Regions from separate parts of the Stenotrophomonas sp. YJH_SMC_110 genome, predicted to be linked through region 2. Evidence: predicted binding sites of a transcription regulator. Region 2 holds the regulator's gene; each other region holds the start of a gene.
The links. The regulator FliA, encoded in region 2, starts transcription of late flagellar genes. The targets are predictions, from matches to a motif close to TAAAGTTTNNCNNNCNNNGGCCGATAA.
Positions count from the first base shown of each region.

Region 1: a site for FliA is predicted at 1,853-1,879, ahead of AC5P6H_RS10940 (methyl-accepting chemotaxis protein). Genes of this name have one in related genera too.
Region 3: a site for FliA is predicted at 5,817-5,843, ahead of AC5P6H_RS12150 (methyl-accepting chemotaxis protein). Genes of this name have one in related genera too.

Region 1 covers NZ_JCAFSM010000005.1:7,499-17,278, forward strand. The annotation lists gene AC5P6H_RS10930 (hypothetical protein) at 1-252, opposite strand, end outside; gene AC5P6H_RS10935 (hypothetical protein) at 320-535, opposite strand; gene AC5P6H_RS10940 (methyl-accepting chemotaxis protein) at 634-1,824, opposite strand; gene hflD (high frequency lysogenization protein HflD) at 2,043-2,657, opposite strand; gene mnmA (tRNA 2-thiouridine(34) synthase MnmA) at 2,654-3,796, opposite strand; gene AC5P6H_RS10955 (NUDIX hydrolase) at 3,793-4,254, opposite strand; gene AC5P6H_RS10960 (hypothetical protein) at 4,256-4,729, opposite strand; gene clpS (ATP-dependent Clp protease adapter ClpS) at 4,842-5,168, shown strand; partial or broken gene AC5P6H_RS10970 (aminoglycoside phosphotransferase family protein) at 5,330-6,067, opposite strand; gene clpA (ATP-dependent Clp protease ATP-binding subunit ClpA) at 6,206-8,491, shown strand; gene AC5P6H_RS10980 (hypothetical protein) at 8,564-8,938, opposite strand; gene AC5P6H_RS10985 (hypothetical protein) at 8,931-9,092, shown strand; gene infA (translation initiation factor IF-1) at 9,148-9,366, opposite strand; gene aat (leucyl/phenylalanyl-tRNA--protein transferase) at 9,453-9,780, opposite strand, start outside.
Region 2 covers NZ_JCAFSM010000013.1:26,929-36,708, forward strand. The annotation lists gene flhF (flagellar biosynthesis GTPase FlhF) at 1-522, shown strand, start outside; gene AC5P6H_RS18670 (MinD/ParA family ATP-binding protein) at 509-1,396, shown strand; gene AC5P6H_RS18675 (RNA polymerase sigma factor FliA) at 1,393-2,139, shown strand; gene cheY (chemotaxis response regulator CheY) at 2,197-2,589, shown strand; gene AC5P6H_RS18685 (protein phosphatase CheZ) at 2,589-3,194, shown strand; gene AC5P6H_RS18690 (chemotaxis protein CheA) at 3,197-5,041, shown strand; gene AC5P6H_RS18695 (flagellar motor protein) at 5,132-5,872, shown strand; gene motD (flagellar motor protein MotD) at 5,874-6,890, shown strand; gene AC5P6H_RS18705 (ParA family protein) at 6,895-7,677, shown strand; gene AC5P6H_RS18710 (chemotaxis protein CheW) at 7,674-8,939, shown strand; gene AC5P6H_RS18715 (STAS domain-containing protein) at 9,224-9,532, shown strand; gene AC5P6H_RS18720 (response regulator) at 9,529-9,780, shown strand, end outside.
Region 3 covers NZ_JCAFSM010000005.1:273,848-283,627, reverse strand. The annotation lists gene AC5P6H_RS12175 (Tex family protein) at 1-1,348, shown strand, start outside; gene AC5P6H_RS12170 (PAS domain S-box protein) at 1,556-3,745, shown strand; gene AC5P6H_RS12165 (hypothetical protein) at 3,886-4,038, opposite strand; gene AC5P6H_RS12160 (putative quinol monooxygenase) at 4,052-4,342, opposite strand; gene AC5P6H_RS12155 (DUF5694 domain-containing protein) at 4,405-5,493, opposite strand; gene AC5P6H_RS12150 (methyl-accepting chemotaxis protein) at 6,074-7,900, shown strand; gene AC5P6H_RS12145 (GGDEF domain-containing protein) at 7,897-9,336, opposite strand; tRNA gene AC5P6H_RS12140 (tRNA-Leu) at 9,642-9,727, opposite strand.

The DNA of each region.
Region 1 (9,780 bases), on a different contig from region 2:
CAGGCCGAAGCTCGGTGCGAAGCTCTCGCGGAACGCCATGCTGCCATCGGGCAGCGCATGGAAGGCCAGTTGCAGCCATCTGTCCTGCGGCAGGTCACGTTCCAGGCTGCCCAGCGAGAGCCGGGCCTGCATGGCCGGTGACGCCGCAATGCGTTCGTTGAACAGGGTGATGCCCCAGCTGAAATAGCCGGCCACCCAGGCCATCAGAAGGACGGCTTCGATCAGGAGCACTGCGATCAGGGCGATGGCCATCGGTCTTCCATGAACGGGACCGGTGGATCATGCCATGCGGGACGGCCGATCCACGCAGGACGTGGATCTACTTCAGGGCTTCGCCATCCAGGCCCAGGTCCCATGCCAGGCCCAGCAGTTCATCGTCGGCTCGGGAGGGGGTGGGGCGCGCATCGGCCAGCTGCTGCAGTTCGAGCAGTTCCTCGCGGGCCACGTCTTCCAGCCGCTGCAGCTGCTCACGCACGCTCGCATTGCGCGGGCGCTCGGTGTCGGTGAGGGCGGGCAGGGCGCGGATCAGGGTCATGGTGCGCGTACAGGATGCATCCAATGGCAGGTTACAGGCAAAGGCCCCGGACGAACCGGGGCCTTGCGGGCTGCCTGCGAGGGCAGCGGACATCAGGATCAGAACAGCTCGACGGTGCCGGCGCCCATGCTCTGCTGGGCGACGGGCTTGTGCGGCGGGCGTTCCCATTCGCTGCGCAGCTCGCGCAGGCGGTTGCCGGTGCGCTGCAGCGCGGTGGCGATCTCTTCGTCGAACACGCCGCCATTGCGGTGCAGCAGTTCCTGCAGGGCCACCGCTTCGCGGTTGATCGCGGTCAGGCGGTCCAGGTGGGTGTGCACGCCGCCCAGCGCCTGGGTGGCGATGTCTTCGAACTGCAGGGCACGCACGGCTTCGGCCACGCTGCCATCGATCGCACGGGCGCACTCGGACACTTCGCGCATGCCGTCGCCCAGCGAGGCGTTGATCTGCGCGACGTTGTCGAGCATCGCTGCTGCTTCCTGGCGGGCTTCGCGGGAGCGGTCCATGTCGCGCGAGGCCATGTGCGAAACCGTCTCGCGCACCTTGGCGATGGCGTCCTTGGAGCTGTGCGCCAGCTTGCGGATCTGCTCGTTGAAGGTGGTCGAGCGCTCGGACAGGTTGCGCACTTCGTCGGCGACCACGGCGAAGCCACGACCGGCTTCACCGGCGCGCGCCGCTTCGATGGCCGCGTTCAGCGCCAGAAGGTTGGTCTGGTCGGCGATCGACTTGACGTCTTCCAGCAGCGCGAAGATGCCATCCAGGTGCTGCGCCATCTGGTCGATGTGCTGCACGGTGGTGCTGCTCTGGCCGCTCACCTGTTCCAGCGCTTCCACCAGCTGTTCCATGCGATGGCTGGCGTGCTGGGCGAAACGGGCGACGTCGAGGCCGGCATTGCCTTCATCACCGGCGCGGTCGACGATGCGCGACAGGGCCTGGCTCTGCTGGCGCGACTTGCGGTTCATGGCATCGAAGCTGCCGCCCAGGCTGGAGACGGCCTGGCGGATCAGGTCACGGGCGCGTTCCACTTCGCCACGCGAACCGTCGATCTCGTTGCCGACGAAGTTGCGCAGCTCGGTCAGCAGCTGGTCCTGTTCGCGCAGGACACGGGCGTGCTCGGGGGAACGATGTGCCTGTGCGCGGGTGGTCCACCACGCAAAGCCGAGCCAGCTCAGCGTCATCGTGGTCAGGATCGCCCAGCGCAGGGCGGCCGGCCATTCGAAACCGATGGCGAAGGGGAGCAGCAGGGTCAGAGCCAGGGGGGCGGCCAGACGGATGAAAATGCGTGAGTACATGGACGTTCTCGGGAGGTGCACGGAGGATGTATCGGCCGTACCCCCTTTCTCTTTAACGTCGATGTGCCTCGAAGTGCATTCTGAATGCGCCGGTTTTCCGGCGCCTTGGCGGCCTCGGGGTCAGAGCCCTTTCCGTGCCGGAAAGGGATCCGACCCCTTGGGCAGGCGCAACGGGGTCGGATCCCTTTTCCATGGAAAAGGGCTCTGACCCCACACCCTCAGGCCAGCAGGCGGTCCACGGCCTCGATCATCGCCTTGCGGCTGAACAGGAAGTCCCAGTAGCTGCCGCCCAGCTGGCGCCACAACACCGCCGAACGCACCGCGGCCAGCAGCAGGGCACGGATCTCCGCCACCACGCCGGCCTGGCCCAGGTAGTGCGGGTTGCCCTGCACCATCACCCGCGGTTTCAGGTGGCTGATGGTGTCGGCATACAGGCCGCCGAGGTTGGCCAGTACGTCCGGGTGGCCACTGTCGCCCAGTTCGGTGGCCTGGCGCTGGGCGCGCTCGATGCCCGAGGCGACCTTGTTCACGGTCGCCCCATCCTGCACGAAGCGGCGCTCCAGCTGCAGCACCGACAGGGCCAGCTTGGGCAGGATCGGGTCCTGGCCCTGGCTGCGGAAGTAGTTGTGCAGCAGGCGCAGGCCGGACTTCAGTGCATGACGGTCACCGAACACCGCCTGCGGCGAGGACGCATCGACGCGGAACACGCTGTCCACGGCGGTGCGCACGGCGGCGGCGTCGGAATGGCCGGTATCGGCGATGCGGCGCACCTGCTGCAGGGCCTGGGCAATGCCGGCCAAGGCCAGGACGCGGTCGTCGACAGTGAAACTCATGCAGCGATTACCTCAAAAGGGGAGGGGGTGGTGCGCAGGCGTTGTTCCAGCGGCGCATCGGTGGCGGCGATCACCGCGCCGCCCAGGCACACATCACCGTCATACAGCACCAGCGATTGACCGGGGGTAACGGCACGCTGCGGGCGCGCAAAGGTGACCAGCACGCTGCCATCGTCCAGGACCTGGACCGTACACGGCTCGTCGGGCTGGCGGTAGCGGGTCTGGGCGGTGCATTCGAAGCGCCGTGCCGGCGGTGAGCCGGCGATCCAGTGCGCGGTTTCCGAACGCAGGCGGTCGGACAGCATCCACTTGCTGTCGCGGTCCTGGTCCACGTACAGCACGTTGCTGGCCACATCCTTGCCAACCACGTACCACGGCGCGGCCGGGCGGCCACGCACGCCGCCGATGTTCAGGCCCTCGCGCTGGCCCAGGGTGAAATAAAACACGCCCGGGTGTTCGGCAATCACGCTGCCGTCGGCCGGGTCGAGGATCTGGCCGGGCTTGGCCGGCAGGTAGCGGCCGAGGAATTCGCGGAAGTCGCGCTCGCCGATGAAACAGATGCCGGTGGAGTCCTTCTTGGCGTGGGTCGGCAGGCCGACGTCGCGCGCGATCCGGCGCAGGTCGCTCTTTTCCAGGTCGCCGATCGGGAACAGGGTGGCTGCCAGCTGTTCCTGGCCCAGTTGATGCAGGAAGTAGCTCTGGTCCTTGGATCGATCGGCGCCGCGCAGCAGCAGCCACTGGTGGCCGCGCTGGGCCACCCGTGCGTAATGGCCGGTGGCGATGCGCTCGGCGCCCAGCTCGCGGGCGGCGTCCAGGAAATGCTTGAACTTCACTTCACGGTTGCACAGCACGTCCGGGTTCGGGGTGCGGCCGGCCGCGTACTCGGCCAGGAAGTGCTCGAACACGCCCTGCCAGTACTCGCTGGAGAAGTCCCGGAAGTGGAACGGGATGCCCAGCAGGCCGCACACGGCCACCGCGTCGCGACGGTCATCCTCGGCACGGCAATCACCGCTGCCATCGTCGGCCCAGTTCTGCATGAACAGGCCGGCCACGGCCTCGCCCTGCTGTACCAGGCGCCAGGCGGCGACCGAGGAATCGACGCCGCCGGAGACGCCCACCATCACACGCGGAGTGCTCATGCGACCTCCCGGACCAGCGAAAGCGGGTGGCGCTGGCCACCCAGGTAATCCGCCACCACCTGCCACACCAGCGGGCTGCGCTGGCGCTCGCCGGCGGCCTGCAGCTCGGCCGGGGTCAGCCACAGCGCGCGGTCGATGCCGGTGTCCAGCGGCTGCGCCGGATCGTGCGAAACCGGGTGCGCCGCGTAGCAGAAGCGCAGGAAGGCCGTGCCGTCGCCGGCAGTCCACTGGTAGCAGCCGATGAAGTGGGTCAGCTGCACCGTCCAGCCGGTTTCCTCGCGGGTCTCGCGCAGGGCGGCCTTGGCCAGGCTTTCGCCCGGCTCGAGGTGGCCGGCCGGCTGGTTCAGCACCTGGCGGCCGTCAATGGTCTCTTCGACCAGCAGCACGCGGCCGCCGTCGATCACCACGGTGGCAACGGTGGCGTGCGGTGCCCAGCGCGGGTCCGGCGTGGCGTTCAACTCAGAACTCGTCCTTCTTGGTCAGTTCCAGCTCCATCGCGTCGGCGGTGCGGATGGCCGCATCGATGGCGTCGCTGAGCTGGTCGGCAGTGGCATCGGCGTCGATCTTCACCACGAACATGGCGGTGGTGTCCTGCTTTACCCAGCCGCCCATCTTGGCGTCCTGCGAATCTTCCAGCAGGCGGTTGGCCACGGCCACCGGGAACTGCTTGGTCTTGGCGCTGTAGGCCGGCGACCAGATCTCGCGGATGTTGTGGCTGCCGAAGTCTTCCACCGCCGAGCGCACGTAGACCATCTGGGTGCGGTCACCCTCGACGTCGAAGACCATGCGGTAGTCGCCATCCTCGTCGACCTCGTAGGTGTAACCCAGCTTGTCCAGGTGGCGGGCCACGGACTTGTCGGCCTGGGGCGCGGCGGTGGCAGCACCGGCAGCGGCCAGGGTGATCAGCAGGGCGGGCAGAAGGGTCCTTTTCATGAAGATCCTGTGAAGCAGTGTTGAAAGAAGCTGCAATTGTGACGTTGGGCGTGCGTGCCGTCCAATCTGCGGCGGGCCGACGCAGGCGCGGTGCAACCTCTATAATGGATGGATGCCCCATGAGTCCTCCCCCGATTCCCATCACGAGCACGGCGTTGCCGTGGAGCCCGCGCGCCCGGAAGTGGCGCCGCCGCCGTTCTACCAGGTGATGCTGCTCAACGACGACTACACCCCGATGGATTTCGTGGTGGATGTACTGCAGCAGTTCTTCAGCATGGACCTGGACAAGGCCACGCAGGTGATGCTGCACGTCCATACCCGCGGCCGCGGGGTCTGCGGCGTGTTCACCCGCGAGGTCGCCGAGACCAAGGTTGCCCAGGTCAACGAGTATTCGCGGATGAACCAGCACCCGCTGCTGTGCACGATGGAAAAGGCCTGACCGGCTGCCGATCCTCGTCCGGGTACATCGACTCCGAACACGGCGTGCCCACCAAGGTGGGCACCTACCAAGGCAGAAACCTGTAGAGCCGAGCCCATGCTCGGCTGCTTTTCGTCCCGGCGCAATGATCCCGGATGGAGTGCGCCCACCACGCGCGGAGGTCACGCCTCCGCCAACGCCTCCAGCGCCATCCGCGCCACCGCTTCGTCGATGTCGGCGGGGTCGCCATCGTCCCGGAACCACACGGCCGACAGTGCCGCGCTGGCGGCGATCCAGCGCAGCAGGCGCGCCCGTTCCAGCCCAGCGGTCCGGGTTGCTGAACATTGTCGTGTAGTCGAACGCGCGGTCGCCCAGCAGCCGCTTCGGGTCGATCGCCAGCCAGCCACGCGCGCCGAAATCCAGCACGTTGTCGTGGTGCGGGTCGCCGTGCAGCGGCCGGATCTCGTGTTCTTCCCGCAACACCCGCTCCGCCAGTGATCTGCACTGTTCCAGCAGTGGCGGCAGCGCGGCCCTTGGCTGCAGCAGGTCGGCGAACCATGTACGCAGGCAGACCAGTTCCGCTGGCGGCGCGCTCCGTGGCCGGTGCAGCTGCCGCAGGACCTGGCACAGGATCGTGGTACAGGCATCATCGTCGCCCTCGATCGAACGTTGCCGCAGCGAATCGCCGTCTGCACGCTCGATCAGGATCGCCGGCCCCTCGTGGGCCAGCAGGCGGGCGGCACCATCGCCGCCCACCAGCGCAGCAGGCGATGGCCGTTCTGCTCCTCGGTTTCGCTGCTGACCTTCAGCATCGCCGGTTCGCCGTCGGCGGTCAGCACCGGCCAGAGCTGGGCGTGGGGCGTCTCGATGGCCGCGCCATCACGCCGCAATCGCCAGCGGCTCAGGTAGGGTTCGCTCATGCTGGGTGGGCTGTCCTGGAGTGAATGAAGATCAAGCGATCTGCACTGCTAACGCCATCTGAACGCAGCAATCCGCTAGGGTGATGGAAATCGCGTAGTCAGGCCGCATATTGTCCCCATCTGCCGCCGGAGTAATCCATGTTCAGCAAAGACCTCGAACACACCATCGGCCAGTGCTACAAGCGCGCCCGTGAGGCCCGGCATGAATTCATGACGGTCGAACACCTGCTGTTGGCACTGCTCGACAACCCGTCCGCCCAGGCCGTACTGAAGGCCTGTGGTGCCGACGCCGAACGCCTGCGCCAGGAGCTGGAGCAGGCCATCGAGGCTTCCGTGTCCCGCCTGGCCGAAGATGACGGCCGTGATACCCAGCCGACCCTGGGCTTCCAGCGCGTGCTGCAGCGGGCCGTGTACCACGTGCAGTCCTCGGGCAAGAAGGAGGTCACCGGCGCCAACGTGCTGGTCGCCATCTTCGGCGAAAAGGACTCCCATGCCGTCTATTACCTCAACCAGCAGGACGTGACCCGTCTGGACGTGGTCAATTACCTGTCCCATGGCATCGCCAAGCTGGGCGAGGAAGGCGAGCAGCCGTCCTCCTCCTCCGAGGGCGAAGGCCGCATCGAAGGCGGGGAGGGCGAGCCGAAGGGTGATGCCCTGACCGAGTTCGCCAGCAACCTCAACGAACAGGCGCGGTCGGGCCGCATCGATCCGCTGGTCGGCCGTGCCGACGAGATCGAGCGCACCATCCAGGTCCTGTGCCGCCGCCGCAAGAACAACCCGCTGTACGTGGGCGAGGCCGGCGTGGGCAAGACCGCGATTGCCGAGGGCCTGGCCCGCCGCATCGTCGAGGGCTCGGTGCCCGACGTGCTGGCCGACGCGGTGATCTACTCGCTCGACCTGGGCGCGCTGGTGGCTGGCACCAAGTACCGCGGCGACTTCGAGAAGCGCCTGAAGAGCGTGCTGACCGCACTGAAGAAGGTCCCCAATGCGGTGCTGTTCATCGACGAGATCCATACCATCATCGGTGCCGGTTCGGCCTCGGGTGGCACCATGGATGCGTCCAACCTGATCAAGCCGGCGCTGGCCTCCGGCGAGCTGCGCTGCATCGGCTCGACCACCTTCCAGGAGTACCGCGGCATCTTCGAGAAGGACCGGGCGCTGGCCCGCCGCTTCCAGAAGATCGACATCGTCGAGCCGACCGTGGGCGAGACCTACGAGATCCTGCAGGGCCTGAAGTCCAAGTACGAGCTGCACCACGGCGTGACCTATTCGGACGAAGCGCTGCAGGCGGCGGTGGATCTGTCGGTGAAGCACATCGGCGACCGCCTGCTTCCGGACAAGGCCATCGACGTGATCGACGAGGCCGGTGCCCGCCAGCGGCTGCTGCCGGAAGGCCAGCGCAAGGAGCTGATCGACGTCGAGGAAGTGGAGGCGATCGTGGCCAAGATGGCGCGCATCCCGACCAAGCAGGTCAGTGCCACCGACAAGGATGTGCTGCAGCACCTGGAGCGCAACCTGAAGATGGTGATCTTCGGCCAGGACCCGGCCATCGAGACGCTGTCCTCGGCGATCAAGCTGGCCCGCTCGGGCCTGGGCAATCCGGAAAAGCCGATCGGCAACTTCCTGTTCGCCGGCCCGACCGGTGTCGGCAAGACCGAGGTGACCAAGCAGCTGGCGCTGCAGCTGGGCATCGAGCTGGTCCGCTTCGACATGTCCGAGTACATGGAGCCCCATTCGATCAGCCGCCTGATCGGTGCCCCTCCGGGCTATGTCGGCTTCGACCAGGGCGGCCTGCTGACCGAAAAGATCGTCAAGACGCCGCACTGCGTGCTGCTGCTGGACGAAATCGAAAAGGCGCACCCGGATATCTTCAACATCCTGTTGCAGGTGATGGACCGCGGCGTGCTGACCGATACCAACGGGCGTGAGGCCAACTTCAAGAACGTGGTGCTGGTGATGACCACCAATGCCGGCGCGGCGCAGGCCTCGCGGCGCTCGATCGGCTTCACCAAGCAGGACCATGCCACCGACGCGATGGAGACCATCCGCCGCAGCTTCACCCCGGAATTCCGCAACCGCCTCGATGCGGTGGTGCAGTTCCAGGCGCTGGGCTTCGAGCACATCCTGCGCGTGGTCGACAAGTTCCTGATCGAGCTGGAGATGCTGCTGCAGGACAAGCACGTCAGCCTGTCGGCCACGCCGACCGCGCGCGACTGGCTGGCCCACCACGGCTTCGACCCGCTGATGGGTGCGCGCCCGATGGCCCGCGTGATCCAGGACAAGATCAAGCGTCCTCTGGCCGACGAGCTGCTGTTCGGCAAGCTGGTCAACGGCGGCAAGGTGAACATCGATGTCCGCGACGACGAGCTGGTCGTCGAGACCCAGGCCGAGCCGGAGCGCCTGCTGCCGGTCACGGTGGAGTGAGCTGACGCCGGGCCTGGCCCGGTACACCTGAAATGACAAGGGCGGCTTCGGCCGCCCTTGTCATATGCGCCATCAACGGCCGCGCTGGCGGGCCTTCTTCTGGAAGGTGGCTTCGTCGATCGGTTCGATCTGCGCCACCCGGCAGTGGTCGGCATCGGTGCGCAGCTGGCTGCGGCCGGCGCTGCACAGCAGGCCCTGCTGGCCTTCGGTGATGAAGCTCAGTTTCCGCGAGTAGCCGGCAGTGGAGCAGTCGTTCTGGAAGTGCACGACATAGTGGTCCTGGCCATTGCGCAGCAGGATGTTTCGCGAAACGCCGGCGCGCACGATCTGCTGGTCGCTGCCCAGCTGGATGCAGTCACTGGCCGTGGAGGGGGGCTCGGCGGCGCGCACAGGCGATGCGCTGGCGGACGCGGCAACGGCGACGAGCAGGGCGGTCAACGTGAGCATGTTCATGGCGGGGCAGGGGAATGGCGATCCGGACTGGATCGGGCCCCACGATGCGGCCACGGATGAAGATGCGAATCTGCCGCAAGCAGGGCTGACCGACGCCACGGTGCGTTCGGTCACGATGACCTCCGGCAGGGCCGGATTGCAGGCATGACAAAAGGCCAGCAACCAGGGCTGGCCTTGTCGCAGTGGCGCAACGCGCCGACCGCTTACTTCATGCGGTAGGTGATACGACCCTTGGTCAGGTCGTACGGGGTCATTTCAACCTTGACCCGGTCACCGGTGAGGATGCGGATGTAGTTCTTGCGCATGCGGCCGGAAATGTGGGCGATGATTTCGTGCCCATTTTCCAGGCGAACGCGGAAAGTGGTGTTCGGCAGCGTCTCGCTGACGGTGCCCTCGAACTCGATGGAATCGTCTTTCGACATGTAGTCCTGTGCGGTTCAGAAAACGGCCACGCTGGGCCTAAGGCGCAGTATTTTACGCGTGACCGGCCCAGCTTGCAAAGTTTGTGTTAACCCCCGGCCAAACGCTGTGCCGGCAGGCGTCCGACCGCCTGCGTCCAGGGGCCTTCACGGCCGTCATGGCGCACCGCGTGGCGCACGTGCTGCAGGAACGCCGCGCGCGGCAGGTGCTCGGCGCCCATCCGCAGCAAGTGCGGATTCTCCACCTGGGCATCGATCAGCGCCCAGCCCCAGCCGTGAAGCGTGGATGCCAGCGCGGCCAGGGCGATTTTGGAGCCGCCGCTGGCGCCACTGAACATGCTCTCGCCGAAGAACATCGTCCCGATCGCCACCCCGTAGATGCCGCCGACCAGCGTCTGCCGGTCCCAGACCTCGAAG
Region 2 (9,780 bases):
ACCACCGACACCACCCGCATCGGCGCCCGTGAACAGCTGTATGGCTACGGCCGCCAGCTCGGCATCGCCGTGCACGAGGCCAACAGCGGCACCGACCTGGACCAGCTGCTGGAACGCTTGAAGGACTACAAGCTGGTGCTGATCGATACCGCCGGCCTGGGCCCGCGCGACCGTGCCCTGGCCGCCCAGCTGCAGTGGCTGCGCGCCGCGCGCCAGGTGCGCACCCTGCTGGTGCTGCCGGCCAACACCAGCTTCGGCGACATGGACGAGGTGGTGCGCCGCTTCGGTGCGGCCAACCTGCAGGGCCTGGTGCTGAGCAAGCTGGACGAGACCGGCCGCTTCGGCAACGCCCTGTCGGTGGCCGTGGACCACGCCCTGCCGATCACCTGGGTGACCGATGGCCAGGACGTCCCGGAGGACCTGCACCGGGCCAGTGCAGCCAATCTTGTACTTCGCCTTGAAGATTTGCGCCGAGCGGCCGATATGCCCTGCAACCCGGAGTTGAACCATGCCGTCGCGTGAGTACGCCAAGCTGACCAAGACCTTCCCGCTGTCGGCCACCCGCAGCGAGCCGCTCGGCCCTGTGCGCACCATCGCGGTGACCGGCGGCAAGGGCGGCGTGGGCAAGACGAATGTGTCCGCCAACCTGGCGGTGGCGCTGGCGGGCATGGGCAAGCGCACGCTGCTGCTGGACGCCGACCTGGGCCTGGCCAACATCGACGTGATCCTGGGCTTGAACCCCACCTTTACGCTGGCCGACCTGGTGGCCGGCCGCTGCTCGCTGGACGACGTCATCGTCGAAGGCCCGAACGGCGTGCTGGTGGTCCCGGCCGCTTCCGGCCGCCGGCACATGGCCGAGCTTGCCCCGGCCGAGCATGTCGGCCTGGTCAACGTGTTCTCCGAACTGGAACGCGAGCTGGACATCATGGTGGTCGATACCGCCGCCGGCATCACCGACGGCGTGCTGACCTTCTGCCAGGCCGCGCAGGACACCGTGGTGGTGGTCTGTGACGAACCGGCCTCGATCACCGACGCCTACGCACTGATCAAGGTGCTGTCGCGCGAGCGCGGCGTGGACCGCATCCAGGTGGTGGCCAACATGGTGCGCGACCCGAACGAGGGCCGCGTGCTGTACGAGAAGCTGACCCGCGTCTGCGAGAAGTTCCTCGCCGATGTCTCGCTGAACTACCTGGGCTGCGTGCCGCAGGATGACTGGCTGCGCCTGTCGGTGCAGCGCCAGCAGCCGGTGGTGAAGGCCTATCCGTCCAGCCCGTCGGCGCTGGCGATCACCGAGATCGCACGCCGCACCGCGCGCTGGCAGGCACCGACCGAACCGCGCGGTGGCGTCGAGTTCTTCCTCGAACGCATCCTCAAGCAGCGTGGGGTGGCCGCATGAAAGGCGCAGCCCACCAGTACAGGGAAGTCCAGCGCTCGGCGGCCAACGAGGTCATCGCCCAGCATTCGGACCTGGTGCGACGCATCGCCCACCACCTGGCCGCGCGCCTGCCGGCCAGCGTCGAAGTCGATGATCTGATCCAGGCCGGCATGATGGGCCTGATCGAAGCCTCGCGCAGCTACGACGCCGACCAGGGCGCCTCGTTCGAGACCTATGCCTCGATCCGCATCCGCGGCTCGATGATCGACGAGATCCGCCGTGGCGACTGGGTGCCGCGCTCGGTGCACCGCCGTGCACGCGACGCCGCCGCCACCATCCGCCGCCTGGAACAGAGCACGGGCCGTGCCGCCAGCGCCACCGAAGTGGCCGCCGCGATGGAGATGCCGCTGCCGGAATACCTGCGCCTGATGGAAGACGCCGCACGTGGCCAGGTGCTGAGCCTGGAGTCGCGCATCGAAGACCAGGGCGAACTGGATACCGTCGCCCAGGGCGGCCCGACTCCACAACAGGTGCTGGAGCGCGGCGAGTTCGGTCGCGAGCTGGGCAAGGCCATCGGCCACCTGCCCGAGCGCGAACAGCTGGTGCTCTCGCTGTACTACGAGCAGGAGCTGAACCTGAAGGAGATCGGCGCGGTGCTCGGCGTGAGCGAGTCGCGGGTCTGCCAGATCCATGGCCAGGCCGTGCTGCGCCTGCGCGGCCGCCTGAAGATTTTCGAGGCCGTCGACGCCGGCCTGGAAGAATGAACATCCCCGAGGCGACTGCCCCCGGCCGCCCGGAATGAACAACAAAGGAACTCTGCTTTGAACAAGAACATGCGCATCCTCATCGTCGACGACTTCTCGACCATGCGTCGAATCGTCAAGAACCTGCTGGGCGATCTGGGCTTCACCAACACCGCCGAAGCCGAGGACGGGCATGCCGCGCTGTCGCTGCTGCAGAGCCAGCCCTTCGATTTCGTCGTCACCGACTGGAACATGCCGGTGATGACCGGCATCGAACTGCTCAAGGCGATCCGTGCCGACGCCAAGCTGAAGACCCTGCCCGTGCTGATGGTCACCGCCGAAGCCAAGCGCGAGCAGATCATCGAAGCGGCCCAGAACGGCGTGAACGGCTACATCATCAAGCCGTTCACCGCGCAGACGCTGGAAGAGAAGCTGGGCAAGATCTTCGAACGCCTGGCGGCCAGCGCCTGATGGATACCACGGTCGACAAGAACGCCCTCGCCCTGCGCCTGCAGGAAGCCCTGGATGCCCTGGAGTCCGGTGACGAAGCCGCCTGGCGGCAACGCATCGACGGACTGGTCGCGCTGCGCACGCAGCCGATGATGAGTGGCCTCTCGCGGCTGGCCCGCGAGCTGGGGCAGGCCCTGGGCGAACTGCCGACCGTGCCCAGCGAGGCCGGCGAACTGGACGATGCGTGCGCACGTCTGGACCACGTGGTGGCGATGACCGAACACGCTACCCACCGCACCCTGGACCTGGCCGAGGAATGCCGCAGCCTGACCGAGCAGCTGCGCGCCGAAGGCCTGCAGCCAGGCCAGGACGTGCAGCTGGAGCGCATCCGCCACAACCTGACCGAGATCGCCCTGACCCAGAGCTACCAGGACCTGACCGGGCAGATCATCCGTCGCGTGGTCGGCATCGTCCGCCGCGTGCATGAAGGCTTCGGCGCGCTCGGCCTGCCGCCGGAACAGCATCGCACCGACCCGGAACTGGCCGGGCCGGCACTGAAGGGACTGGACCGCCACGCGGTCTCGCAGAACGACGCCGACGACCTGTTGTCGGATCTGGGGCTGTAAGCATGAGCGCGGTATCCGACGACATCACTGCCGATTTCATCATCGAGGCACAGGAAATCCTGGATCGCCTCGGCGAACAGCTGGTGTCGCTGGAGCAGGCACCGCAGGACACCGAACAGCTCAACGCGGTGTTCCGGGGCTACCACACGCTCAAGGGCGGCGCGGGTTTCCTCGGTGTCACCGCCATGGTCGAGCTGTGCCACGCCGCTGAAGAGGCGCTGGGCGCTGCACGTGCCGGCCAGGCCGTGCTGCAGGCCCATCACTTCGACGCCGCCCAGCAATCGCTGGACTACCTGCAGTCGATGCTCGATGCCGTGTCTTCCGGCACCGAGCCGGGCTATGCACCGCCGGACCTGATCGCCCAGTTCGACGTGCATGGCGGTGCAGCAGCGCCTGCCGCCGCTGCCGCCGCACCGGCGGCCGGTGCCGGCGACCTGATCACCGACGACGAGTTCGAGGCGCTGCTCGACCAGCTGCACGGTGGCAACGCACCGACTGCGGTGGCGCCGGCAAAGAAGGCCGACGACGGCCTGATCAGCGAAGATGAGTTCGAAGCCCTGCTCGACCAGCTGCACGGTGGCGCCGCACCCGGCGCCAGGCCCGCGGCTGCGGTGGCGCCGGCACCGATCGCCGCCCCGCGCCCGGCCACCGCACCGGCACCGGTGGCCAAGCCGGCCGCCAAGCCGCTGGCCGAAGCCGAACACACCGTGCGCGTGGACACCAAGCGCCTGGATGCGATCGTCAACCTGATCGGCGAACTGGTGCTGTCGCGCAACCGGCTCAAGACCCTGCGTGCGCGCCTGCGCGACGAGGAGCTGGACCGCGCCGTGTCCACCCTGGACATCGCCACCGCGCGCCTGCAGTCGGCGGTGATGCGCACCCGCATGCAGCCGGTGGGCAAGGTATTCTCGCGCTTCCCCAAGGTCGCCCGCGACGTCGCCCGCTCGCTGAAGAAGGAAGTGGACCTGGAGCTGATCGGCGCCGAGACCGAGCTCGACCGCAACCTGGTCGAAGCGCTGGCCGACCCGCTGGTGCACCTGGTCCGCAACGCCATCGACCATGGCGTGGAAATGCCCGACCTGCGCGAAGCGCAGGGCAAGCCGCGGATGGGCCATGTGCGGTTGTCGGCGCAGCAGGAAGGTGACTACGTCAGCATCGAGGTGCAGGACGATGGCGCCGGCATCGATCCGGAAAAGCTGCGCGCGAAGGCACGCGAGAAGGGCCTGATCGATCCGGAAGCCGCCGCCCGCCTGAGCAGCGAGGAGTGCCTGCACCTGGTGTTCCTGCCCGGCTTCTCGACCAAGCAGCAAGTCACGGATATTTCAGGACGCGGCGTCGGCATGGACGTGGTGCAGTCGCGCATCCGCGAACTCAGCGGGCAGATCCAGATCCAGTCGGAGCTGGGCCGCGGCAGCCGCTTCCTGATCCGCGTGCCGCTGACCCTGGCGATCCTGCCGACCCTGTTGGTGCAGGCCGGCGAGGACGTCTATGCGCTGCCGCTGGCGCGCGTGATGGAGGTACTGCACGCGCCGCGCACCTCGCTGGGCTGGTTCGATGGCCGTGCCGTGCTCGACCGCCGTTCGCACACGCTGCCGCTGGTCGATCTGCGGCAGTGGCTGGATGTGACGCCGGCCGCATCGACCCTGCTGACCATCGTGGTGCTGCAGGCCGGCGAAGCGCGCTTCGGCCTGGTCGTGGACCAGGTCCGTGGGCGCGAGGAAGTGGTCATCAAGCCACTGCCGAAGGCCCTGCGCGGCCTGCGCGGTTACGCCGGTGCAACCTTGATCGGCGATGGTCGCATGGCGCTGATCCTGGATGTGGATGGCCTGCGCAGCCCGCACGACTGACCCGCTTGCTGAACCCGTAAAACCGTGAAGTCGCACCAGTAGCCCGTACCGGTGTCTCAAGTCCCATTCATACAAGCCGATACCGGATCCATGGATAGACTCAGCCTCATTGGACTCTTTCTCGCCCTGGCCTCGCTGGTCGGTGGCAGCATCCTCAAGGGCGCCGGCCTGGCGTCGTTGTGGTCGCCTGCGGCGTTCGTGATCGTCATCGTCGGCACCGTTGCCGCGATCCTGCTGCACACCTCGCCGGCGGTGTTCAAGCATGCGTTCAAGATCGTGCGCTGGGTCGTGCGCCCGCCGCACAGCGATCGCCGCGAACTGATCCAGCAGATCGTCGAGTGGAGCAACATCGCCCGCCGCCAGGGCCTGCTCGGCCTGGAATCGCAGGTGGAAGCGCAGCAGGACCCGTTCCTGCGCAAGGGCCTGCAGCTGCTGGTGGACGGTGTCGAGCCCGAATCGATGCGGCACATGCTGGAAATCGAACTGGGCAGCCAGGAACACCAGGACCAGGCCGGCGCCAAGGTGTTCGAAGCGATGGGCATCTACGCACCGACGCTCGGCATCATCGGCGCCGTGCTGGGCCTGATCGCGGTGATGAAGAACCTGGCCGACCCGAGCAAGCTCGGCCACGGCATCGCTGCGGCGTTCACCGCCACGATCTACGGCATCGCCTCGGCCAACCTGCTGTTCCTGCCGATCGCCGCCAAGCTCAAGAGCGTGATCTCGCACAACACGCGCGACCGCGAAATGGTCATCGAAGGCCTGATCTCGATCGCCCAGGGCGAGAACCCGCGCAACATCGAAACCAACCTCTCCGGCTTCCTGCACTGACATGGCCCGCCGCAAGCACCACGAAGAGCACGCCAACCACGAAGCATGGGCGATCCCCTATGCCGACCTGATGACGCTGCTGCTCGCCTTCTTCGTGGTCATGTACGCGATCTCGTCGGTGAACGAGGGCAAGTACCGGATCATGGCCGACGCGCTCACCGATGCCTTCGGTGGCGCGCCGCGCACGATCAATCCGGTGCAGGTGGGCAACAAGCAGGTGCAGGGTGGCGGCTGGGACAGCCCGTCGGTGATCAAGTCCGGCACCAAGATCGGACCGTCCGCGCCGGCGCCCTCGCACGACCCGACGCTGCTGCCGTCGATGGCCTCGCAGATGCGCATGCCGGTGTCGGTGCACAACCAGGAGCAGATCGCCCGTGCCGAGCGCCAGCTCAACACGATTGCCGACCGCCTCACCGCCGCCCTGGCGCCGCTGATCGACCGCGGCATGATCAGCGTGCGCCGCACGGAACTGTGGATCGAGGTCGAGATCAACAGCGACATCCTGTTCCCCACCGGCTCGGCCGCACTGGACGTACATGCGCGGCAGACCCTGGCCAGCCTGGCCGAGGTGCTGCGCGACGTGCCCAACAGCGTGCGCGTGGAAGGCCACACCGACAACGTGCCGATCGCCACCGCCACCTTCCCTTCGAACTGGGAGCTGTCGGCCGGACGCGCCGCCAGCGTGGTGCATCTGTTCGCCGACCAGGGCGTGCAGCCGTCGCGGCTGGCGATGGTCGGCTATGGCCAGTTCCGCCCGCGCGAAGAGAACGACAGCGCACAGGGCCGCAACCGCAACCGCCGGGTGATGGTCATCATCCTGGCCGACACCTCGCATTCGGTGGACCCGCTCGGCCAGCGCCTGAACGCAGCCACCGGCGCCACCGGCAGCACCGTCACCGAACAGGCCGCCGCAACGCCGGCCAGCGCCCCCACCTCCCCCATCGCACCGGTGACGTTGCCACCGGTGCCGGCTGGCAGCCGCGTCGGCGCCGCCGTTCCCCCGGCAATGAAGGAGTAATCCGATGCGCATCTGGGCAGTCGCCAACCAGAAGGGCGGAGTCGGCAAGACCACCACCACCCTCGCCCTCGGCCGCGGCCTGGCCGCGCTCGGCCATCGCGTGCTGCTGATCGACCTCGATCCGCATGCTTCGCTCAGCCGCGCCTTCGGCGTGCCGGTGGACCCGCCGCCGGCCGGCGTGCTGGAGCTGTTCGGCGCACCGCCAGCGGACCTGTCCGGCCTGTGCCATGCCAGCAACATCCAGGGCCTGGACTACGTCTGCGCGCAGTCCGCGCTGGCCACGCTGGAACGCCGTAGCGCCAACCAACCCGGCCTCGGCCTGGCCCTGCAGAACGCGCTGGCGCGCCACCAGGGCCAGCACGACTACATCCTGCTGGACTGCGCACCGACGCTCGGCCTGCTGATGATCAACGCACTGGCTGCAGCGGACCGTCTCATCATTCCGACCCAGGCCGAGCCGCTGGCGCTGCACGGCCTGGATGGCATGGTCCGCACCGGCGAGATGGTCGAGCGTTCGCGCCGGCGGCCGCTGCCGATCTCGATCCTGCCAACCCTGTTCGACCGCCGCACCCGCGCCGGCAACGAGTCGCTGCGCACCATGCAGGACCGCCATGGCAGCCGCGTCTGGGAAGATGCGATTCCGATCGACACCCGCATCAGCAACGCCGCCGGGCTGACCCTGCCGAGCGTCGGCGAAGACTACCCGGGGCGCGGCCTGGCCGCCTACCGGCGCGCCTTGAACTGGATTCTCGGCGAGGATGCCCGTGCCCTGGAGCAGGCCGCATGAACAGCACTGGCATCCTCGACGACTACCTGGACGAACTGCTGGGCGAGGCGATCGCCCCGGCCGCCGCTCCCCACCCCGCGCCGATCAGCACCGCCCCGGCCACGGCCACCGAAGCCGCCGCCGAACGCGAACCCACCTGGGATGACCTGCCGGCCGAGGTGATCTACGAAACCGAAACCGAGAGCGTTGCCGCTGCCCCTGCCGTGGACAATGCCGCACTGGAAGCCGCTTTCGATGCTGCGTCCGCGCCCGTCAGCGTGATCGATGCCGAACGCGAGCCCACCTGGGACGATCTGCCTGCTGAAGTGGTCTACGAAACGGATGCCGTCGTCGCGGCCCTGGCCGAGGATGAGGCTGCACTGGAGGCCGCCTTCGAGGCCGCCGCCGCGCCGGCCAGCGCCGGGCCCACCGAACGCGAGCCGACCTGGGATGACCTGCCCGACGAGGTCATCCACGAAACCGCGCCGGCACCCGCTGCGGCCGCTGCGAACACCGGCCCGGAACCCACCTGGGACGATCTGCCGGACGAAGTGATCTACGAGACCGACCCGGCGGACAGCCATCGTCTCGCCCACACCGACAGCCCCGGCCTGCAGGCCGCCTTCGAGGCAGCCGCTGGTGGCGAAGACGTGCCTGCGCCGCCGCCCGCCGTGGTCGCAGCGCCGGTGGCCCCCCCGGCGGCACGCCCTGCACCGGCCCCGGCCGCACGCGCCGCCACGCCGCCGCCGCGCGTCGCCGTCGATGCACCCGCAGGCAACCGCCCCGGCACCTGGCAGGAGCTGCAGGCGCAGGCCCACCAACCGGCCCGCAGCCCGCATCCGCAGAACCGTCGCGCCGGTGAACGCACCTCGCGCTGGCTGCGCCTGCGCTGCGGCACCCAGGCCTATGCGCTGGAACTGCTGAAGGTCCAGGAGGTCGTGCTGCCGGTGCCGCTGCTGCCGTTGCGCGGCACCGCTGCCGCCATGCTGGGCATCATGAACCTGCGCGGCCAGGTGGTTCCGGTGATGGATCTGGGCCTGCACCTGGGCGCGGCTGCCGCCGAGGACGACGCCCAGACCCGCATCGTGGTGCTGGAAGAAGACGGCGAGACCATCGGCCTGCGCGTGTCGGCAGTGGAAGATGTCGCCAACCTCACCGATTCACAGATCGAACCTCCCGATACCGCACGCATCTGCCAGATTTCCAACGACCTGTTCCGCGGCGTGGCCCGCGTCAGCCAGCGCCCGATGATCCTGCTCGACGCCACACGGCTGTTGAGCTGACCCCCAAAAAGGGGACGGAGGGGATTAAGTCGCAAGTGGCTCGGCGCTTGGCGCCGAAGCGGTGCCTGTCGGGGACGCAAGGGGTTGATCCGTTGGATCAACACCTTGCGTCCCCACTGCGCGGTCGACGTTGCCGAGGGGCTGCGGCAGATCCAGGTCGCTTGCGACTTAATCCCCTCCGTCCCCTTTTCAACAGCGACCACATCGACGCACCGCGTCGATTCTTCTAAAGAACCCCACCGGGATGCCGTTATGGATCACGGAACCGTTTGTCCGGAGCAACGATGAGCACTGTCGAACTGGGTGGGGATCTCGGCATCGAGAGCACTACCGAGCTCAAGAACCGCCTTGCCCCCCTGGTGGAGCAGGCAGGCGAGCTGACCCTGGATGCCAGTCAGGTCGCCCGCATCCACACGGCCGCCGTGCAGGTGCTGTGTGCGTTCGTGCAGGCCCGCCGCGAGGCAGGCCTGGGCACCGGCTTCCACGGTTGCACTGCAACCTTCCGTGACGCCGCGCGCCTGCTGGGCGTCACCCAGGCCCTCGGCCTGGACGTAACCCATGACAACCTGAAATCTGTGGAGAACGCTGCATGAGCGCACGTATCTTGGTGGTGGACGATTCGGCGTCGATGCGCCAGATGGTGTCCTTCGCCCTCACCTCGGCCGGTTTTGCCGTCGAAGAAGCTGAAGACGGCGCGGTCGCGCTCGGTCGCGCCAAGGGCCAGCGCTTCAATGCGGTGGTTACCGACGTCAACATGCCGAACATGGATGGCATCGCGCTGATCCGCGAACTGCGCCAGCTGCCGGACTACAAGTTCACCCCGCTGCTGATGCTGACCACC
Region 3 (9,780 bases), on a different contig from region 2:
CAAAATTGCCGTGGTCGATGCCACCGGCAAGCTGGTCGCCACCGACACCATCTACCCGCACGAACCGCGCCGCCAGTGGGAGCAGTCGGTGCAGACGATCAAGCAGCTGTGCGCCAAGCACAACGTGGAGCTGATCGCGATCGGCAATGGCACCGCCAGCCGCGAAACCGACAAGCTGGCCGGCGAAGCGATCAAGGCTGCCGCCAACCCGAAGCTGCAGAAGGTCGTGGTCAGCGAGGCGGGCGCCTCGGTGTACTCGGCCTCCGAGTTCGCGGCCAAGGAGTTCCCGGGGCTGGACGTGTCGCTGCGTGGCGCGGTATCGATCGCTCGTCGCCTGCAGGACCCGCTGGCCGAACTGGTCAAGATCGAACCCAAGGCGATCGGTGTCGGCCAGTACCAGCACGACGTGGACCAGTACCGCCTTGCGCGGGCGCTGGACGCGCGCGTGGAGGACTGCGTGAACGCGGTCGGCGTGTATGTCAACACCGCCTCGGCCGCGCTGCTGTCCCGGGTGTCCGGCCTGTCGGCCACGGTGGCCGAGAACATCGTGCGCCATCGCGACGACAACGGCCCGTTCAAGCGCCGCAAGGACCTGCTGAAGGTCGCGCGCCTGGGCGAGAAGACCTTCGAGCAGTGCGCCGGCTTCCTTCGCATCGCCGATGGCGACCAGCCGCTGGACGCCTCGGCGGTACACCCCGAAGCCTATCCGGTGGTTGAGCGCATCGTGGCCAGCACCGCGCGCCCGATCAAGGCGCTGATCGGTGACGGCAGCTTCCTGCGTGGCCTGAAGGCAGAACAGTTCACCGACGACACCTTTGGCGTCCCGACCGTGCGCGACATCCTGAAGGAACTGGAAAAGCCGGGCCGCGACCCGCGCCCGGAGTTCAAGGCGGCGCGCTTCGCCGAGGGCGTCGAGGACATCAAGGACCTGCGCGAGGGCATGGTGCTGGAGGGCGTGGTCAGCAACGTGGCCGCCTTCGGAGCCTTTGTCGATATCGGCGTGCACCAGGACGGCCTGATCCACATCTCGGCGCTCGCCGATACCTTCGTGAAGGACCCGCGCGACGTGGTCAAGGCCGGTGACATCGTCAAGGTGAAGGTGCTGGAGGTGGACGTGGCGCGCAAGCGCATCGCCCTGACCCGGCGCCTGGACGATACCCCGGGCCAGGCCACCAGCCGCCCGGGCCAGCGCGATGAGCGGGGCCAGGGCCAAGGGCCGCGCCGTGACGCTGGCGGCCAGAACCGTGGACCGAACCGCGGCCAGGGCGCTGGCGGCCGTCCGGCCCAGTCTGCGCCGCCGGCCAACAATGCCCTGGCCGAAGCCTTTGCCCGGGCCAAGCGCAGCTGAGGATCGTGCCCCCCGTCACGGTTGATCCGGGGCGGGGGGCTTGTCGGTTTTCCCCGTGATTGCGCACACTTGCGCCTGAGGGGGGCGTTTGGCCTCCCCGCTGTCGCTGGGGAGGACCATGACGCCAGCACGACCCGCCGTCTTCGTTGCAGGCCGCAGTGCTTCGCTGCGGTCGGCGCCTGCCCGTGCCGGCAGGGGACCGGAGTGATGCCGGGCCAGGGCACCCACGGCAATGGACTGCTGGAGCGCCGCCTGCAGGCGTTGGCTGAAGAGCGTCGCCGGCTGGCGATGATCATCGACGGTACCGCTGCGGGTACCTGGGAATGGAACGTGCAGACCGGCGAGATGCGGGTCAATGCGCGCTGGGCCGAGATTGTCGGTTATCGCCTGGATGAGCTGGAACCGATCTGCCAGAAGACGTTCCTGAAGCTGGTCCATCCCGATGACATTGCGCTGTCCGATGCAGCGCTGGACGACCATTTCGAAGGGCGCAGCGACAACTACGCCTGCCTGCTGCGCATGCGCCACAGGAACGGCCAGTGGATCTGGATCCAGGACCGTGGCCGGGTCTTTGAATGGGACGGGCAGGGCAAGCCGCTGTGGATGGCCGGTGCCCATGCCGATGTCACCGAACTGCAGCAGGCAAGGCAGGACGCGGCCGAGACCCGGCAGCGCCTGCAGGCCGTGGTCGATGCGTCCGATGAGGTGGCGGTGATCGCCACCGATACCGATGGCACCATCACCCTGTTCAACACGGGGGCGGAGCGCCTGCTGGGCTACAGCGCGGCGGAGGTGGTCGGCCAGCGCCGGCTCGACGCCTTCCACGATCCAGCCGAACTGAAAGCGTGGTTGCAGCCGCTGGCTGATGCTGATGGCAATCTTCCCGGCGTGTTCGAGGCGCTGAGCGCGCGTGCCGACGGGCAGACCTACTCGCGGCAGTGGACGCTGCTGCGCAAGGATGGCCAGTCACGCCAGGTACGCCTGTCGATCAGCCGCATGGAGAGTGCCGATGGAACGCGCATCGGCTACGTCGGCATGGCCATCGACATTACCGAGATCCTGCAGGCACGCGCCGAAGCACGACTTTCGGCAGAGAAGTTCGCTGGCGCGTTCACCTCCGCCGCACTGGGCATGGCACTGGTGTCGCTGGAAGGACGCTGGCTGGATGTCAACGACGCGCTGTGCCGGATACTGGGCTACCCGCGAGAAGAGCTGCTGCAGGTCGATTTCCAGCGCCTGACCCATCCCGATGACCTGCAGACCGACCTGGCCCTGGTACAGGACCTGTTGGCCGGGCGACGCAGCCACTATCACCTGGAAAAGCGCTACCTCGACCGCGACGGCCGCATCATCTGGGCGCGGCTGTCGGTGTCGCTGGTGCGCAACGAGCATGGCGAACCGCTGCATTTCGTGTCGCAGATCCAGGACATCACCGCCCAGCGCAGCAGCGAGCAGCGCCTGTTCGAGAGTGAACAACGCAGCCGAATCACGCTGGATGCGGTGGCCGACCTGGTGCTCAGCGTCAGCCTTGATGGCCGCATCGACTACGCCAACGCGGCTGCGGTGCGCACCCTGGCCGGTGATGGCGCCTTGTCGCTGGCCGGGCACAAGGTTCAGGACGTGCTGGCGCTGACCACCGAGTACGCGCCCGGTTCGGTACTGGATGTGACGGTGCTGCTGGACCCGGAGAGCAACGCGGTGGACCTGCACGCCGACCTGCTGCTGCGCCTGGGCACGGCAACGGTGCCGGTGGACCTGACCCGCGCCTGGCTGCGCGATGACGAAGGCCACGTGCGCGGCGCGGTGTGGGTGCTGCGCGACGACACCCAGCAGCGGGCACGCCAGCGCGAAGCCCGCCACCTGGCCGAGATCGATCCGCTCACCGAACTGAGCAACCGCCGCGGTTTCGAGGTGCACCTGCAGCAGGCGATCACCCGCGTGGAGCGCACCGGCCAGGCCGCCTCGCTGATGTACATCGATCTGGACCGCTTCAAGCCGGTCAACGACACCTGGGGCCATCTGGCCGGCGATGCCGTGCTGTGGGCGGTGGCCAGCGTGCTGCGCCATGGCGTGCGCGATTCGGACGTGGTGGCACGGTTGGGCGGCGACGAATTCGCGGTCATCCTGTCCGGTTGCACGCCGCGGCGTGCGGCCCGCATCGGGGGCGAGCTGCTGCACACCCTGGCCGCGCTGTCCATTCCGTGGGACCAGGACCGGCTGCGGATCGGTGCCAGCATCGGTATCGCGCCGCTGGCCGGCGGCATGAGCGTGGACCAGGCGGTGGCTGCGGCCGATGCCCAGTGCTACCGGGCCAAGGCGATGGGGCGCAACAACGTGCAGGTGCAGGGCGAGTTGTCCCAGCTTCCGGGTGACGATCCCGACGCCGCGGAGGACTGATCTCAGCCTGTGAGAGGACGCGCGCGAATACTGCGCGCACTCCACTCACGCAGGTAACCTCCATGAATGCCTGGAACCCGGTTGCGGTACGCAAGTTCATTCCGGCCCTGATCGGCTGGTGCCTGGCGCTGGCCGCCTGTCTACGCGCCGAACAGCTGCGCGGCGACCTGCACGCACGGGCGTTGTTGCCCGTGTTGCAGCAAGGTGCGGTCGCGCTGCTGGTCCTGAGCCTGTCCTGCACGGTTGCGGCCTGCCTGTTGCTGTGGCGGCATGGCCGCAGCGATCATATGCATCCCGCTGCAGGCACTACACCCGTACGGCATCCATCAGCAGGAACCGGCACGGCGCACACTGGAAGGCATTGATCTGTGGCACAAGGCGCTGGAAGTGTTCGCTGGCACAGTGCAGGTCGAGCGCGGCGCGGTCGGGCCACAGCTCGATGAAGATGAAGTGGCCCGGATCCTTCTGGTCGACGAACAGTTCATAGCCGAGGCAGCGCGGCTCGCGCAGCGTGCATGCGACCAGCTCCCGGTACAGGGGAAGCACGGTGTCCACCGCATCGGGATGGATGAAATCCTCGGCGATCACTTTCAGCATGTCGGCACCTGCGAATCGGGCCTTGCAGGATAGCGCCGGCGCATGGCCGGCACCTGTTCCCGTCAACGCAATACCGTGTCCGCACTGACCAGCCGCACGTCATGCATCTGATTGAGGTAGGCCTCGTAGTAGCCCTTGTGCGAGGCACCCACGATGGCCAGCATGCGTCTGCCAGGATGCTGGCTCAGCACGTCGCGGATGTTGGCGACCATGCGCAGGTTGCGGGTTTCCCAGTAACCGACGTACATCCGGCCGAACGCCTTGGAGGACGGCTCGACGAGCGTCGCGCCGAAGTCGCTCTGGTAGGCGGCCATCGCCGCCGCCGGGCTGTTGTAGTCCCGATACAGCGCCATGACACCGCCGGGCTTGTCCAGATCGGCCACGAGGCGTTCATCGGCCTCCCGCCGCGCGCGCGAGTGCGTATTGTTCCAGGCACCGGTGATGGCCGCGCTGGCCGCCGCTTCATCCTCGGCGGGCGTGGGCGAATCGGCCGTGTGGTCGTCCACGGCCCACAGGCGTTCCTGCCCGAGGCGGGCGGCGACCTCGGCGGCGATCAGGTGGGTTTCATTGCGGCGAACCAGGCCTTTTTCGAGGATCTCGACCAAGGCAGGTGTCAGTCCATCACCGCCTTTGCGCTCAGACGCAGGCAGGCGCAGCCACTGCACCTGCGCCGAGCCGCGTTCACCCGCTGCCAGGAACAATGCTGCGAGCCGACGACGCTGGGCGGGCGTCGGCTCGTCCGGCCAGGTCGCAAGCAGGTGCTCGGCCTGGGTGTTCGCCGTAGGCACGTCCAGTCCGGTCGCAGCCTGCGCAGCGGTGGTGTCGAAGCAGTAGGTGGCCACGCTCTCCGCATAGCGTGCCGGGTAGCGACGCATGAAATCGCACTGCAGGCCTGACAGGTCTTCGGTGGCGATCAGCTCGGGCTTCCAGGCGACCAGTCGCTGCAGCAACGGTTCAAGCAAGGCGGGCTGGAAGGACTTGGGCAGGCCGGACAAGTGGGGGGTGCCCAGTACCAGCACTTCGTTCGGGCGCCCGGCAGGCGGGCCCTTCAGCTGGTCGGGATGGAAGCTGGGGCGGTAGGTGGCGTCGGCAGCGAAGGCGCCGCTGCTGCACAGGCCCAGGATGAGGAAACTGGCCAGGCGTGGGAACATGCGATCTCCGTGTCAGTGAGCGTCCTGCGGTTCGCTGCATGCTGGCCAGTTTCATCTGCCATCGGATCTCCCGTTGGTCATGCAAACCTTTTCCGCTTGAACTGCATCCGCGTGCCGGGCAAGGCTATGCCCAGTGACGGCGACAACGCGCGACATATGCCCTGACGACACCCGGTGCCGAGCAGAACCTGCCCAGCCGGCGCCTGGCGAAACCGCTCGGCGGTGCCCCTGTCGCGCGTGAGCAGAATGTGAAGTGCATCGCGATTGTCTACCGCATCCCTGCAGCAGCATCTGAAGATGCGATGGACGTCGCGGAATCCGGCTAAAGCCACCGATCGCATCGCCGATATTCCCTCTGGATCCCGCTCAAGTCGCCCGCTGCAGGACCCCAGGCTGCCCCCGACGGGCGGCCCGCGCTGTGTGTTCCGCCGCTCCCTATGCCGATCGCACCCGCACCAGACGTTCTTGCCAGCCGCTCGAGGGGTGCCTGCCGGTACCTGTAGTCCCAAGCAACTGAAGTTGCCGCCGGGCATCCCGCCCGTCGGGTCGCAACCGCTTACCGGACACCGAGGATCAGACAATGCTCATTCCAGGCTTTACGGCGGGCGCGCAGGCGCCGGCCGAGCTGCATACCCGTTGGTCGCCGTGGCGCGCCCTGCTGGGCGCGCTGGCACCGCAGCACCGCAGCGACGTCGAGGCGGCGGCCGATGGCCGTGCCGAGCTGGAGGCGCAGGTCGCGGCGCTGCACCGGGTCCAGGCGGTCATCGAGTTCGCCCTCGATGGCACCATCCTGCAGGCCAACGAGAACTTCCTGCAGGCGATGGGTTACCGGCTGGAGGAGATCCAGGGCAAGCATCATTCCCTGTTCGTCGACCCCGAGCAGGCGCGCAGCGCCGGATACCGTGACTTCTGGGCGCGGCTGGGTCGTGGCGAATATGACGCGGGCCAGTACCGGCGTTTTGGCAAGAACCAGCGCGAGATCTGGATCCAGGCCTCGTACAACCCGGTGCTGGACCGGCAGGGGCGTCCGTACAAGGTGGTCAAGTTCGCCACTGACATCACTGCGCAGAAGCTGCAGGCGGCCGACTCGGCCGGCCAGCTGGCGGCGATCGACAAGTCGCAGGCGGTGATCGAGTTCAGCATGGATGGCCGCATCCTGTCGGCCAACGACAACTTCCTGGCTGCCACCGGTTACAGCCTGGATGATGTGCGTGGCCAGCACCACTCGCTGTTCGTCGAACCTGAGTATCGCTGCAGTGCCGAGTATCGGCAGTTCTGGGAAAAGCTCGGCCGTGGCGAATATGATGCCGGCCAGTACCGGCGCCTCGGCAAGGGCGGACGCGAGGTCTGGATCCAGGCGTCCTACAACCCGATCCTGGACCTCAACGGGAAGCCGTTCAAGGTGGTCAAGTACGCCACCGACATCACCGCGCAGGTGCATGAGAACCAGGCCATGCAGCGTGCCGTGGCGCAGACCCGTGAAGTGGTGGCGGCCGCCAAGGAGGGCGACCTGACCCGGCGCGTGGCCACCGCCGACAAGACCGGGCCGATCGCCGAGCTGTGCGAAGGGGTGAATTCGCTGGTCGAGGCGATGGCCGCGATCATCGGCCAGATCAAATTCGCCGCTGACACCATCGCCGTCGGCGCCACCGAGATCGCGCAGGGCAACAGCGATCTGTCGCAGCGCACCGAGCAGCAGGCAGCGTCGCTGGAAGAGACCGCGGTGTCGATGAAGGGCCTGGCCGAGACCGTGCAGCGCACCGCGACCAACGCACGGCAGGCCAGTCAGCTGGCCGGTGGTGCCGCCGATGTCGCCGCGCGCGGCGGTAACGTAGTGCACGAAGTGGTGGAAACCATGGCGGTGATCAACGCGTCCTCGCGCCGCATCGTCGACATCATCGGCGTGATCGACGGCATCGCCTTCCAGACCAACATCCTTGCCCTGAACGCCGCGGTGGAAGCCGCGCGTGCGGGCGAACACGGGCGTGGCTTCGCCGTGGTCGCCACCGAGATCCGGGAACTGTCGCAGCGCTCGGCCAGTGCCGCCAAGGAGATCAAGCAGCTGATCGATGCGTCGGTGGCCAATGTCGGTGCCGGTACCGCGCAGGTTGAGAGCGCCGGCCGCACCATGGACGAGATCGTGGTCAACGTGCGCCGGGTCAGCGACCTGATGTCCGAGATCAGCACGGCCGCGCAGCAGCAGAGCGACGACATCCAGCAGATGAACCATGCCGTCGATCTGATCGACCAGGGCACCCAGCAGAACGCCGCGCTGGTCGAGGAAGCTTCGGCCGCGGCGCGCAGCATGGAAGAACAGTCGGCGCAGCTGCTGCAGACGGTGGCCAGCTTCCGCGTGCAGGGTGGGGCGGGGCACCTGCATGGTGCGGCGGTGCTGCGCGCGGTCTAGGCGCGGCGGTCGGCGTGTTGTTCCCCGGCCTCGACGGCCGGGGCGGCGTGCACGCAGTTGCGGCCGGCATGCTTGGCCCGGTACAGGGCCTGGTCGGCACGCTCGACCAGGCTGCGCGGGTCACCCTGGTCATGCGCGGCCTGCCAGGCCACGCCGATGCTGATGGTCACGTGGGCCTGGGCGGCGGGCAGGGCGGCGGCTTCCACGGCGGCGCGCAGGCGCTCGCCCAGGCCCAGGGCGTGGCCGATGTCGGGCGCGGGCAGGGCGGCGATGAACTCCTCGCCGCCGTAGCGGGCCAGCAGGTCATCACCGCGTTGCAGGCAGCCGTCGAGGATCGCGGCGACCGCCTGCAGGCGGCGATCACCTTCCGGATGCCCGTAGGTGTCGTTGAGTCGCTTGAAGTGGTCGATATCGATCATCAGCACCGCCAGCCCCACGCCCTGGCGACGGGCGCGGCCGTGCGCGCTGCCGAGCGCTTCATCGAAGTTGCGCCGGTTGCCGAGCCCGGTCAACGGATCGCGCCGGGCCAGCAGCGCCAGCTCGTCGCGCTCACGCTGGATCTGCACCTGGGTGAGCACGCTGCGCAGGGCATGGCCGAGCATGGCACCGATGAACCCCACGGTGGCCAGGGTCGGCTGCAGGCGTGCCACCAGCAGCGCCACCATCATCAGCAGCAACGGCAGCATCAGCGGCACGCCGGCATCGACGATGCGGCGGAGGTTGCGCGGCACAGCCACCGCCGGTGGGCGGTACGTGCTGCCGGCCAGCACTGCCAGCAGCACGAACAGCCCGCTGATCAGCAGGTCGCCCCAGCCACCATCGGGTACCTGCGGCTGCCAGGTATTGATGTAGAGCGCCATCAGGAAGTAGCCGAGCGCGTAGATCGTCAACGTGCGGAAGAAGTCGCGGCGGTCGGCATTGTCCTCGGCCAGGAAGCGGATCAGCGCGAAGCAGAACACCAGGCTGTTCTGCACGTTGCTCAGGGTGTGCAGGCATTGCGTCCACAATGCGGTGTTGAGGTGTGCCATCGCCCGCGTATGCACGAAGTACAGCAACCACAGCAGCGCGATGACCGCCAGGTCCACCGCACGGATACAGCGGTTGCCGCCGCCTGGGCTGGCGGCAACGTAGGTCAGCGGAATCCGGTAGAACACATACAGGATCAGCGACGAGGCGGTCATCTGCGCAGGGCTGAGGCCGGCCACATTGCGATACAGCAGGGCCAGCAGGGCCAGCGAGAACAGGCCGACGGCAGCGCCCAGCGTTCGCCACTTGCAGGCCGCCTGGCTGTCGCGCGCGCGTCGCACGCAGGCCAGAGCGGCCAGAAGGGGGGCGGTGATCAGCATCAGGTAGGAGCCAACCGGGTCCTGCGGGCCGATCAAGGCAATGACGAGCGCGTGCGTGACCATGAAAAACAGTGCCGCACGCAACGTCATGCATTCCCCCGCCCCCAGATCCGGCTGGGATCACGATAGGCAGAAGTAGGTGAGGCTGGCAAGAAAAGTGTGCGCTAGTGCTATTCACAACCTTGTCGGTTGTCACATTTTCGTTTCAGCGGGGTGACACGACGGCGTTGACGTGGGCGTACGTCCAGCAGTCGCGGGGCTGCCCCCGCAGGTGGCGATGGGCGCGCAGTATGTCGGCGAGCGTGGGAGGGGCATGCTGGGGCATCCTCGCCAGTGTCGGCGCTCCGGTCCGGGAAATGCAAAAGGCCAGGTCATGGACCTGGCCTTTGATGCAGTGGTGCCGGTGAAAGGACTCGAACCTTCATGGGGTCACCCCCGGCTGATTTTGAGTCAGCTGCGTATACCATTCCGCCACACCGGCAGGCAGCGTGCGAGTGTAACCGAGGTCGGCAGGAGATGCCTAGTAGGAGAGCC